3 regions of the Pseudomonas sp. HK3 genome follow, and region 2 is predicted to be linked to each of the others. Evidence: riboswitches for the same ligand, from Rfam matches in the RefSeq annotation. Region 2 holds a riboswitch; each other region holds the start of a gene.
The links. A riboswitch is a leader RNA that binds a small molecule or an ion and turns the genes downstream of it on or off. The one in region 2 is predicted to bind cobalamin.
Positions count from the first base shown of each region.

Region 1: linked by a shared signal. The riboswitch ahead of ACU6U9_RS00440 (TonB-dependent receptor plug domain-containing protein) and the one ahead of cbiB (adenosylcobinamide-phosphate synthase CbiB) in region 2 are both predicted to bind cobalamin.
Region 3: linked by a shared signal. The riboswitch ahead of ACU6U9_RS09535 (energy-coupling factor ABC transporter permease) and the one ahead of cbiB (adenosylcobinamide-phosphate synthase CbiB) in region 2 are both predicted to bind cobalamin.

Region 1 covers NZ_JBREXD010000001.1:116,174-120,451, forward strand. Annotated here, with positions in the region: gene ACU6U9_RS00435 (ATP-binding protein) at 1-1,573, shown strand, start outside; cobalamin riboswitch at 1,620-1,841, shown strand; gene ACU6U9_RS00440 (TonB-dependent receptor plug domain-containing protein) at 1,928-3,895, shown strand; gene ACU6U9_RS00445 (hypothetical protein) at 3,911-4,278, shown strand, end outside.
Region 2 covers NZ_JBREXD010000001.1:1,752,345-1,756,622, reverse strand. Annotated here, with positions in the region: gene ACU6U9_RS08185 (FecCD family ABC transporter permease) at 1-688, opposite strand, end outside; gene ACU6U9_RS08180 (ABC transporter ATP-binding protein) at 681-1,451, opposite strand; gene cbiB (adenosylcobinamide-phosphate synthase CbiB) at 1,439-2,392, opposite strand; cobalamin riboswitch at 2,645-2,806, opposite strand; gene ACU6U9_RS08170 (malic enzyme-like NAD(P)-binding protein) at 2,954-4,213, opposite strand.
Region 3 covers NZ_JBREXD010000001.1:2,034,780-2,039,057, reverse strand. Annotated here, with positions in the region: gene ACU6U9_RS09540 (ATP-binding protein) at 1-835, opposite strand, end outside; gene ACU6U9_RS09535 (energy-coupling factor ABC transporter permease) at 847-1,527, opposite strand; cobalamin riboswitch at 1,798-2,015, opposite strand; gene ACU6U9_RS09530 (glutathione S-transferase N-terminal domain-containing protein) at 2,037-3,281, opposite strand; gene cysE (serine O-acetyltransferase) at 3,406-4,167, opposite strand; gene ACU6U9_RS09520 (RNA methyltransferase) at 4,259-4,278, opposite strand, start outside.

The sequences.
Region 1 (4,278 bases), 1.6 Mb from region 2:
TTTATTAGAAGTTGTCATCATTAGCTTATTAATACTCGTTAGCGGTTTTGTATTAATTTATGTGATTTTATATTTTATTAATCGCCTAATTATTCGGCCGATATTTTCTTTAACCGATACCACGAATGAAATCGCCATGGAACAAAACTATGGCCTGCGTGCTCGTCGTTTTTACCCTGATGAAATTGGCACACTGGCAGAGAATTTCAACTATATGCTTAATCGCATTGAACAAGATGACATGATGCTACGCCAAGAAAAAGAAAAAGCGGAGCAAGCTAGACAGCGAGCATTAGAGCTTTCAAAAAAAATGCATGACACCAATGCTCGCTTAGGTTTTGAAGTAAAAGTAAGAGCGCGAGTTGAACATAAACTTACTGATTTCCAGCACTACCTCAATAATATTATTGACTCGATGCCCAGTGCCATTATTGCAATTGATCATGAACTAAAAGTCACACAATGGAATAAAGGTGCCACTCAAATTACACATATAAAACGGGATGATGCTATTTATCAGCCGTTGGAAGAGTCCTGTGGTTTTCTATTTACTTACCTTACCCTGATAACCAACTCACTTGAGAAAAAAGTCATCAATAAAGTTGAACGTATCTCGTTTGATTTTAAAGGACAAAAAAGCATTTTGGATTTAACCATTTATCCACTTGATGACACCACGCACTCAGGCGCAGTTATCCGCATTGATGACGTCACTCAGCGAACCCAAATGGAAGACATGATGGTGCAATCTGAGAAAATGATGTCACTTGGTGGGTTAGCGGCCGGCATGGCTCACGAAATTAATAACCCGCTGGGGGCGATTGTTCAAACCGTACAAAACATCAAACGTCGCTTAAACCCTGATATAAGAAAAAATATTGAAAGCGCTGAAGAAGTCGGCGATAGCATGGAAAATATTCGAGCGTATATCGAAAAGCGAGGCATATTCTCTTTCTTAAATAATATATCCCAAGCCGGTGAACGCGCCTCAACCATCGTTAACAACATGTTGCAATTTAGCCGCCAGAGCCCTAAAAAGTTACAACCCCAAAATTTGCATCACATTATTGATCGCTCTATTAGCATTGCTAAAAACGAATATAGTTTAAGTAAAGGTTATGATTTTAAAGCCATTGACCTGATAAAAGATTTTGATCTGACCTTAATGGATGTGCCTTGTATTCCATCAGAGATCGAGCAAGTCATACTGAACCTTTTAAAAAATGCCGCACAAGCATTACAAGACTACAAACAGACAAAAGAATTTGACTTAGACTGGTATAGTCAAATTCAAATCAGTACCCGCAAAAATAACCAAATGGCCGAATTAATCATTGAAGACAATGGCCCAGGTATGGATGAAGACACCACTCGTCATATATTTGAACCCTTCTTTACCACCAAGGAAGTCGGTATGGGTACAGGCCTTGGGCTATCCGTCTCATTTTTCATTATTACCAACCATCACCTTGGGCAAATGCGCGTTCAAAGCAGCATAGGCAACGGCACTCGCTTCACCATCATGCTGCCATTTGCGAGCCAAGAACAAACCACTAACAGCACCCCAGCCTAGCCCTAGGCAAGGTGAATCGCCTTGACCTTTAGCTCATGCTTTCGTAGTATGCGCGCTACTTTTAGGTGCTTTGACTGTTATCTTAGGTCAAAGTTAAACGGGAAACTGGTGCCCCTGTAGACCCTACAGCCACTCCAGTGCTGCCCCCGCAACGGTAAACAACTTAGATTTAACACACTGCCACTGAGCAAGCTTGGGAAGGCGTTAAATCATGAATCGTAAGGTTTGAGTTGTGAGCCCGGATACCGGCCTAATCATCTATAAACTGTAGTTGCGGTGGGCGACGAAGTGGCAGCACGTTCTATATTTTTCATTTGCTGGTTACTTACTGTTGTCTAACCTTGGTTGGTTAGTGTGAAACTTATTAGTCATTTACCTCTGTTATTCTGTTTGAGCTTAATGCTATTGCCATGTGTATCTGCCGCTAAAGATGCACAATTGGATAAAATTGAAATAACTGGGAATAACTCAACGACCAATAGTGCTCTTAATCAGCAATTTTATTCTAGGGACTATTTTATAGGGAAGTTCCAAAATTTATCTGACGTCTTACAGCTCACACCAGGTGTTCAAGTAAGACGATCCTCATATGGGAATCCTCCCAAAATATCCATTCGCGGCTCAACTCATAAACAAGTCACCTTTATTATTGATGGCCAAGTGATCAATACGGCACAATCAGGCTCTTTTAATGTTGACTTAATTCCACTACAACAAATTGAGTCTATTGAAGTATTGCAGTCTGGGAACTCTAGTGGGGTTCAGGCAATCGGTGGCATCATATCAATCACAACAATATCACCTAAAAATAAAAACAATGTATCTCTATCCACTGGTAGCTTTAGCCATAAAGAAATAGGCGTTTCATTATCAGGTAAAGTGCACGGCAACTTAATCATTAGCGCCAATCATGCGTCAAATTCTGGAGACTATGAATACCCTGTACCTTCACCAATTGATGATCCTAATGATAAAAATAGAATTGAAAAAATAAAGAACAATCAATACAAAAATAAATCGATCTTACTTAAATGGAACAACCACAAGTTAGAAAACTTAAATGTGGACCTTAAAACTCAGTATACTGACACTGAAAAAAACATTCCAAACTTCCAAATGAACGATAACGGAAACAATGCATTCCTAGAAGAAAAAAAGTGGTCTCATGATATCGGTTTAAAATGGGATATTAGTAAGCACCTTTCATCACAAACAAACGCTGGAATATCAAAATCAGATGAAAAGTATGAAGATATCAATGGTATTTTAAGTTATACACCAACATCTAATAAGTATGAAAATGAGAACTACTATATATTCGAAAACATATCGCTATTAAAAAACAACTCAATTTATGATATTTCTTTAAACTCCAACACAGAAAAATACAGTGAAGATAAAACACTCATTCTAGATAGTAAAAAATGTACCAGCTCTATATCTGTATGTGATGCTATTGCCAAACAAAATAAAACCTCAATCACATTAAGTTACAGCTATATTGCATCAGGATTTGATACATCCATAAACATCAATAATACGTGGCTAAATAGGGTACAAGATAATCGTACCGGCGTTTCATCAGAAAATGAAATCAATCAAGAATTCAATACTTGGGGGCTCTATTACCAGAGTCGTAATTGGCCCATAGGGAACTTACGATTAGATATCGGCAAGGGTATTCGACTCCCCTCATTATTTGAACTATTCGGAGATAGAGGTTTATTAAAAAGTAACCCTAGTATTCTTCCTGAGAGTTCAATTAATCGCAGCCTCGAATTTACATTTAATGAAGTAAAAATTGATAGCACTGATATTAATATTGCAACCAGTATTTATACAAAAGAAATTAGCGATGCAATCGTACCGATATATTCAGGGTTTGTTGGTAGCTATAGCAACACTTCATCGGCAGATATTATTGGTTATCAAGTAAATATAACTATCAATAAAGAAAATATAGGTTTTTCGCTTCAAAAAACGGTACAAGATAGTTCAACAGAGTCGTTAATAAAGTCATTTAACGATAAAAAGTTAGCAGGTATATTTCATGAAAAAACAATTTATAGCATGATTTGGAACATCAATAAATACTCTAATATTTCTTTAACACATCAAACTGAATCTGGGCTTTACATTGATATGGCCAACCTTAATCCTAGTATCAAGAATCAAACCACAGGATTCAAGTTCAGTTATGCTATCGAAAATAGTTCTTTTAATCTGTCAGTTAACAACTTATTTGACAATGAATATTATGACCAAAATAACCGCCCGGTTATTGATCGAAATATCTCATTGAATGTTCAACACCAATTTTAAATGGAGAATAACATCATGATAAATAAACTAAAAATATACACTATAATAATAGCTGTATTATTTGTATCAGCTTGCGGTAGCGATGATCGATCAAATGTAGAAACACCTAAACTTCCAGAAACACCTGAAACACCTGAAACACCTGAAACACCAGAAACACCTGCATGTGATGATGATTTTAATTTAGCAATACAAACAGTTGCACCAAATTATGGGGCAAGTAGTGCAGTCGCACTTGGGTGTTCTAGCACCGCAACCATCACTGATTCATTACTCATCAAAGGGGACAGTGATTATTCTATCTCTACAGGCCGTGATAGCTTTTATCATATCGGACGTAGTGGTATTGATACCATTGCAAAATATCAGTTTGAAACCAGTAA
Region 2 (4,278 bases):
TTTCATCCCCTGCCAACACGGCTTTTAATGCACGTGAATACCCTAAAAATAAAACCAAGCAACTCATAATCACAACACTTGGTACCAATAAGTTATTCCAATTTGCGCGAGTAAAACTGCCTAATGTCCAAAACAATAATGACGCCGCCGCTTCTGGGTCAGATGCATATAACACCAAACTGGTGCCCGCACTGAACATAAACGACGATGCCACACCGGCCAGTAGCATGCGTTCAATTTGCACGCCGCGCCCCGCTAAACTCAAAACAATTAAAACTGAAAACGCGGCACCTATAAATGCGCCTGTGGTAATACTCATCTGGCCAACTGCCCAACCGGCACCGCCACTAATAGAAGCTATCACCAATACCGCACCAAACGATGCGCCCGATGCAATACCAAATAAATAGGGGTCGGCTAATGGGTTACGGGTGACGGTTTGTAACACAGCACCGGCTAATGACAAACCCGCACCCGTTAAAAAAGCAAGAATCAAACGAGGAATGCGCAGTTCAAGAATAATACGCTGCTTAATATCAGACACATCACTTTCACCGCCCACTAGACTAAATAAAACCGATAACACATCGCCACTTGAAATATTGGCCGCACCAAAACTCACAGCCATCACCGCACTGATTAATACAATGCAAAACCCTATGAAAATATAACTGAATAATTTAATCATGATATTGGTAAGTAATTCTTGGATGACCATTGACAGGGTGCGTATCAACCATGGTATGAGTGCGAAACACATTATTAATCAATGTTTGTGTTAGTACTTGTGTTGGCGTGCCACTGGCCACTAGCTGGCCTTTATCTAACACTAAGATGTAATCGCAAAACGCGGCCGCTAAATTTAAATCATGAAACGACGCCAGTATGGTTTTATTTAACGATTTCACCTTGGCCATCATATCGGTTTGGTAATGAACATCTAAATGATTGGTGGGTTCATCCATGATGAGCAATTCAGTATTTTGCGCTAATGCACGGGCCAGCATGACCCGTTGTTTTTCACCACCGGATAATAATTGAAACGGCTTACGCTTTAATTCGGTAATGTCCATTTGCTGCATTATTGCATCTATTTGTGCCGCGTCTTTTTCATCATCCCATTGGAATAACTTTTTATGAGGGGTTAAGCCTTGCGACACCACATCGCGCACGGTTAAACCTAAATGATCACTGTGTTCTTGCAAAATAACCGACATATTTTTTGCATTATCTTTTGCCGATAACTGCCACACATCATTTTTTTCAAATAAAACGTGGCCAGACGTAGGCGCGTTTACCCGATACAAGCAGCGCATCAAACTGGACTTTCCTGCACCATTAGGGCCGATTAATCCCACAAATTGGCCTTTGTTAATGCTAAAGCTCACATCTTTGACAATGGCGTTATCACTCACCAGCCAACTAAGATTTTGCGCTGTTAATAAAGCCATTGTATGGCGCCCACTGCGAATAAAATACAAACCAAAACATAACTGCTTTGGTACATTAATAATATTGATTGTTTTATGTGTGCGGCCTTAGGCTGCTCACCATCACCCAACCAAGGCCGAGATTTTAGCACACCGTGATAAGGGGCTGGGCCGCCTAAACGTACATTCAATGCAAATGCCCCTGCCGCCATCACCGGCCCGGCATTTGGGCTATACCAGCTACGCGCCCATGTATTAATGCGCAGTACACCTTTAATACGGCCTTTTAAGACACTAATTATTATAAACAAACCCACTGTAAGCCTAGCACTGGGCCAGCCCAATACATCATCCACTCGTGCGCTGAATTTACCAAAGTACTCATAGCGCGCATTGCGGTAGCCCCACATGGCATCCAATGTATTGGCTAAGCGAAATACAATAACACCAGCGACACCCAACGCTAAAAACCAAAAAATAGGGGCGATGACGGCATCGTGAGTATTTTCGGTGATGGTTTCGACGGTGGCGCTGCTAATTTGTGTCTCATTTAAATCTTGAGTATCTCGGCTCACTATCATGCTAAGCTGTTCTCGCGCTTTAAGCATATCATTAGCGAACAATGGTTTTGCTACCTCATTACCGTGCTCAGATAAACTGCGTGCGCCAATGGCAAAATACAACACAATCACACTCAATAAAGTTTGCAGCCAATCTGGGCTTATCACATACACACTCAATAAAAGACTTGTCGGTACGCATACCGCGGCACACCAAGACAACATACCACGCATTAATATGGCCGCTTGTTTCACTTCTTTTTTAGGATAAAAAAACTGCTCACAACGCGTTACATAATGACCAAATATCACCAACGGATGGAAGCGTTTTACCTCTCCACATAAGGCATCTAAAATGAGGGCACTTAAAATAATAATGGCGCTTTCAAGGAGTAAAGGCATTTGATTATTGACCGTTTAAAAATGCCGTTGCTAACACATGGTTTTTTATTACAAACAAGCTTTGCAATAGACTGCATGCGAACAAAGAAACCTGCTCGTATAAAAAACAAAGAAGAACGGCAGAAAATACTATACGTGTCATCACGGCTCCATTAGCAAAGGCGAACGCTAAACCGGGATAATAGACAGATCAGAAAAACAAATGGCATCACACCAAACGTGAAAAGATCATTGCCAGGTAATCCCCGCCCGGTTCAATACAGTGTTATTTCAGGTATCTGACTTAAGCCTTACTAAACAGTAAGGCCCTTACAGTTGCGGGTACAGTTACGGACTTACCTGACCAATATAGTCGGCTCACCGTATTCCCTGATGATGCTTGGCATCAAATAACATGTGGCGCTGTTATACGTTGTTTTAAACTATGGGTCAATTCAGACACACATGACTCAACCCAGTTATCCGTCAAACAGAGCCCCATAAAAAAACCCAAATACCGCGAAGCATTTGGGTTTCTTTTTAGGCAGCATTTACAATGCTGCTAGCATTTTACTCGCCTTCTTAGATGTCTGAAATAGACTTAAGCGGGTAGTTAGCTGGCATAGGCAAAGCAGCAACACCAGTATCAACAGCCGCTTGTGCTACTGCATTTGATACGATACCTAAAAGACGAGAATCCGTCGCTTTAGGGATGATGTATTCTTTACCGAATTCCATAGAGTCAACGCCGTAAGCTGTTAACACTTCTTGAGTAACAGGCTCTTTTGCTAACTTAGCAATGGCATAAGCCGCTGCTAGTTTCATCTCTTCGTTGATAGCCGTTGAACGAACGTCAAGTGCACCACGGAAGATGAATGGGAAACCTAGTACATTGTTTACTTGGTTCGGGTAATCAGAACGACCCGTTGACATGATCAAGTCATCACGTACTTCATGAGCAAGTGCTGGCGCGATTTCTGGATCAGGGTTAGAACAAGCAAACACGATTGGGTTTGGAGCCATTTTCGCTAACAGCTCAGGTGCCAATAGATCAGGACCAGAAAGACCAAGGAAGATATCAGCACCGTCCATTGCGTCTTCTAAAGTACGTTTGTCCGTTTCAACAGCAAACATAGCTTTATATTGATTTAGATCTTCACGACCTGAGTGGATAACACCCTTACGGTCAAGCATGTAAATGTTGGCTGGTTTCATGCCTGCGCTGATTAGCAGCTTAGAACAAGAAATTGCAGCTGCGCCCGCACCTAATACAACCATGCTAGCGTCTTCAATTTTTTTGCCTTGAATTTCAAGTGCGTTCAACATACCCGCAACCGTTACGATCGCTGTGCCGTGTTGGTCATCATGGAAAACTGGGATGTTGCACTGTTCTTTAAGAACACGTTCGATTTCAAAACATTCTGGTGCTTTGATATCTTCAAGGTTAATACCGCCGAAGGTATTTGCAATGCGACGAACGGTGTCGATGAACGCTTGTGGGCTTTCAGATTCAACTTCAATATCAATTGAATCAACACCAGCAAAACGTTTGAAAAGTAGAGACTTACCTTCCATAACAGGCTTAGAAGCTAAAGGACCTAAGTTACCTAAACCTAAAATAGCAGAACCGTCTGTAATAACCGCTACTAGGTTGCCTTTGGCAGTGTACTTATAAGCATTTTCTGGATCTTCTGCAATCGCCTTAACTGGCTCAGCCACACCCGGGCTGTACGCTAGAGAAAGGTCACGTGAAGTTTCAGCAGGCTTAGAAAGCTCTACGCTGATTTTCCCAGGTTTCGGGAACTGATGGTAATCTAATGCATCTTGCTTAAAATCTGACATTCTGACAAATTCCGTTAGTTAGTTTTCACCAACCTGGGGCCAACCAGGCCGCTCGCGTCAGGCGA
Region 3 (4,278 bases), 280 kb from region 2:
CCGCGTTAATATCGTCGAGGTTGATTGCTGCTCGTTGAGACCATGCACAATGGGCAAGCGCCGCGCGATACATCACAATGTCGGCACGCAAACCATCAACGCCTGCCTCGTGGCAACGCTTGGCAATCTCGGTACGCACACTGGCAGAACACGTAATACTGGGCAAACGCAATTGTGCGCTTTCAATGTTTTGTTTAAGCGTCTCCTGTTCCGTTAACCATTGCGACACAAATGCGAGCGGCTCTGTATCAAATCCCTCTCGGCGCTCAACCACTTCAACCCGTTGCTCAATACTCATCTCATTATGCAGTTCAACCGCTAAACCAAACCTGTCTTGTAATTGAGGTCGTAGCTCGCCCTCATCAGGGTTCATGGTGCCTAATAATAAAAATTGGGCAGCATGCTCATGGCTCAAACCATCTCGCTCAACACGATTAATACCGCTGGCCGACACATCCAGTAATACGTCCACTAAACCATCGTTAAGCAGATTCACTTCGTCTATGTATAAAATCCCACCATGGGCAGAGGCTAATAACCCAGGTTTAAACATGACTTGTTTATCGTGCAGCACTCGCTGTAAATCAAACGAGCCTAAAACACGATCGTCACTTGCCCCTAAAGGTAAGTTAACAAACACCGGCGACACACCTTGCGACGGTAAGATATCAACCAAGGCACGGGCCAAAGTCGTCTTTGCACTGCCACGAGGGCCACTGACCAACACCCCACCAATGGCTGGATTAATAGCGGCCAAGATCAGTGCTTGTTTAAATTCACGTTGGCCCGTTACAGCACAAAACGGAAACGACATGTTTATATTAGAATTAGACACAACAGATACACCTAGACCGTCGCGCGATACAAACGGCGTTCAAAGATAGGCATGTGTTGCAAACCGTGTAAGGTTTTTGCCAGTGCTAATAAACCAAGATCAATTAAGGGCTCAATTAATATAACTAAGCTGTACGCTGCGCAAAAAGACGCCACATTCATTAGGTTTTCGGCTCCAATGCCTTGACCATATACCGCCCAGAATGCAACCCAGCTGACAATGCCCCCTTGATACATCACTGATAATTTAAAGGTTTGCGCGTAAGTAAGATCTTTATAGGCAAGATTGGCGGGAATAATTGTTTTCGCCACCCACGCCATAGCAAATAAGGGGGCCAATAAGGTGGTGAGATTCATGCCGTATTGAGGCAAATCAAATGGCGCCAAGAACAGACCTTGCACCAATAACCCAGCCGCTAAACCCAGTGCAGCCGGTGCTACACCAAATAATAAAAATAACGTTGAGCCTAAAATGAAATGCACTTCGGAAACCCCCACGCTGTGGCGGGGCAGAACTTCAAAAAATGCCAATACCAATAACGTGGTTAGCAGGCTTTTGATGACAAATGATGCTGCGCCTTGGTGTTGAATCTGGTCCCATGATTGTTTTGCGGCATAAGCAAAAACAGTCAAGGCAGTGCCATAGCTGAGTAATAGTTTGGCGCCCGTTACGACGTGTGGCTCAATATGCATGACTGATTCCTTTAGGCTAACAATAGCCAGACACTTGTTGATGGTTTCACAACAAATCGGAATCAAAAATAAAGTCAGCCCATAATTATCATGGGCCCTTTTGCTTGGTGCACCAACGTGCACTGGGGAATCCCCAAACGCGATGCGCGACGAACAAAAGATCGGAGTCGACTTAAGCCACAACCCTTTCACCTAGGTGAAACGACGACTTAAGCTGGTGTGTATTCGGTACCTGACCTGCCGAACGACTTCTATATTCCTTCCGAATATCATTGAAGTTGGTATCAAGCAGGTCTCCTGGCTTGTGTCATTATTCAGCGTGAATACCCTTCCCGGAATGTCAGTTCCAGTGGATAACAGCTTAGCCTAAAGGCAATTTTGATCTATTAAGATCAGACACTTACAGTTGCGGAGGCAGCGACGGACTTAAACCGTTCTTCCCTTTTAACCCGACACAAAGGCCGGGCACTCGACGCACGAAGGGTATGCAAATAAGAGCATTGTGTCAATCAGGCGCCGTTAACTGTGCTTTCGCTAGCATTCACTTGCATGTTAATGCCTAAGAATTGCTCGCTTAAATCGGCCTTGTCTGTTGAATCAAGCTGCTGCCAGCTGTGTTTGATTTGTCGCCATGTTTTCACTTGAAAGCTTTTGGCGACACTGGCAAACGGCTGGCCATCAAGCGCCCCCTGATAAAGGGATTTGTTTCGCCAAAAAGCGGCTTCATTAAATTGTGTTTCGCCCGCGTCTTTGTGCTGCATATAAGCGGCTTCATTTTGTTGCATCAAGGGGTAAAATATTCGAACGATTTCTTGCAATAATGGGTTTAAATCTTCATCAATAATTAATGCACTTTCAGGTTTATTTTCTGAAAAGTCACCTTGATGAATTTTATTCAACCAAGCAAAAACATGTGGGGCTGTTGCTTTAATCCATCTTGCTACGCTGGGGTCAGTTAAGTTCATACCAAGCTGACCATACAGGCTCGCATCGGCTAGGGTAAATTGATGACCAAACAAATAAGGACGACGCTTAAAGATAGGTTCTAACGCATTTAATATATTTAAATAACTTTGTTCAATAAGGTCATGAGTTGCCGGAAAGTGATCATGACTTGGGGGCTGTTTCTTTTTATTTAAACCACCTATAGAAAAACCTGTTGGTGCAACGCTGAATAAATACGGTAAACGTCTAATTTGACGACGGCTAAAAAAATCATCGATCACAGAGCAAAACGGTGCAAACATCGCAGGCATTTCATTGGCCAACCGCCGTCCTGCGGTATTATCGATTGCCGATGTTTTCCAACGACTATGGTGTACCATGTATAGGCCAAACTCATCAAAGTATTCATCGATCAATTGAATTAAAAAGTGTACTTTTTTTTCACTGCCGACTTTAACCACACTGGTTGTATTCGTATTCTGATCTAGCCACGTTGCAATCGCTGATGAGTCATAAAGATTCTCTCCATTAGAGCCGAACAAAAAAGGCACCAAAGGAAACTCGTCATATTCTGTAAATTCAGGGTACGTCAATTTAAGCATGCCAACCTTAAGCAATTTAATGCGCAGTTGAACCCTCAGGTTTTCTAACGTGTGACCCTGGCTTGGAAAATCCCGAAATGGAATTTTTTTAGCGTTGAGCATCGCCGCAACTTTCAAATGAAATGGCGATAATTCTGACCCAGATAAAATCCAAGCGGTTTGAATATTTGATTGTCTAACGGAGGATTGTTCGTACGAGTGAGACATGACAGAGGCTTTCTAATTGTTATTATCTTGTCAGTCTATTACACATTTTATTATTGAGGCTAGTTTAAAAGCACACTCAAAAAAATAAACGATACCGTGCAATACGGTATCGTTCTTTTATGTATTATTTAGTGTCACTGATTTCATCCAGCTCAGTTTTCAGTTTTGGCAACTGACCCGTGCATTCTTTATGGCCAAGCTCGCCAAGTGCCGTACTCATGCGTTCAATTTTCTCATCCACTGCCTGCATATGATCAAGCAAGTTATGGATTGAACGCGCAATCGGGTCTGGCATTTCGTCTGTCATACCATAAGCATCAAAACCAATTTTGGTGGCCATCGCCTGACGACGACGATCAACTTCGGTATCGGCTTTTTTCACAATGACTCGTCCAGGAATACCCACCGCCGTTGCACCTGCTGGCACATCTTTGGTGACAACCGCATTGGAACCAACACGGCCATTTTCGCCAATCTCAACAGGCCCCAGTACTTTTGCACCCGCACCCACCACCACACCATCACGTAATGTTGGGTGACGCTTACCTTTATTCCACGATGTGCCACCTAATGTGACACCGTGATACAAGGTCACGTTGTCGCCTATTTCAGCGGTCTCTCCAATAACCACGCCCATGCCATGATCAATAAAGAAACGACGACCGATGGTGGCACCAGGGTGAATTTCGATGCCAGTGAACCAGCGACTAAAAAAGCTAATCATGCGTGCTAAGTACTGCAAACCATGCTTCCAACACCAATTCGCTAAACGGTAATGCATCAGAGCATGCAAGCCCGGATACGTCGTTAGCACTTCGAATGTGTTGCGTGCCGCTGGGTCTCGATCAAAGACGCATGCGATATCTTCTCGGATGTGTTTAAACACAAAAACTCCTAGTGTTGGCGAGAACGGTTTACTGTACTTTTACTTCTTTTCGATACTTAAAGTAAGGCCTAAGACCTCACCTCAAATTCACTTATTTGTCGTGAGAGCGCC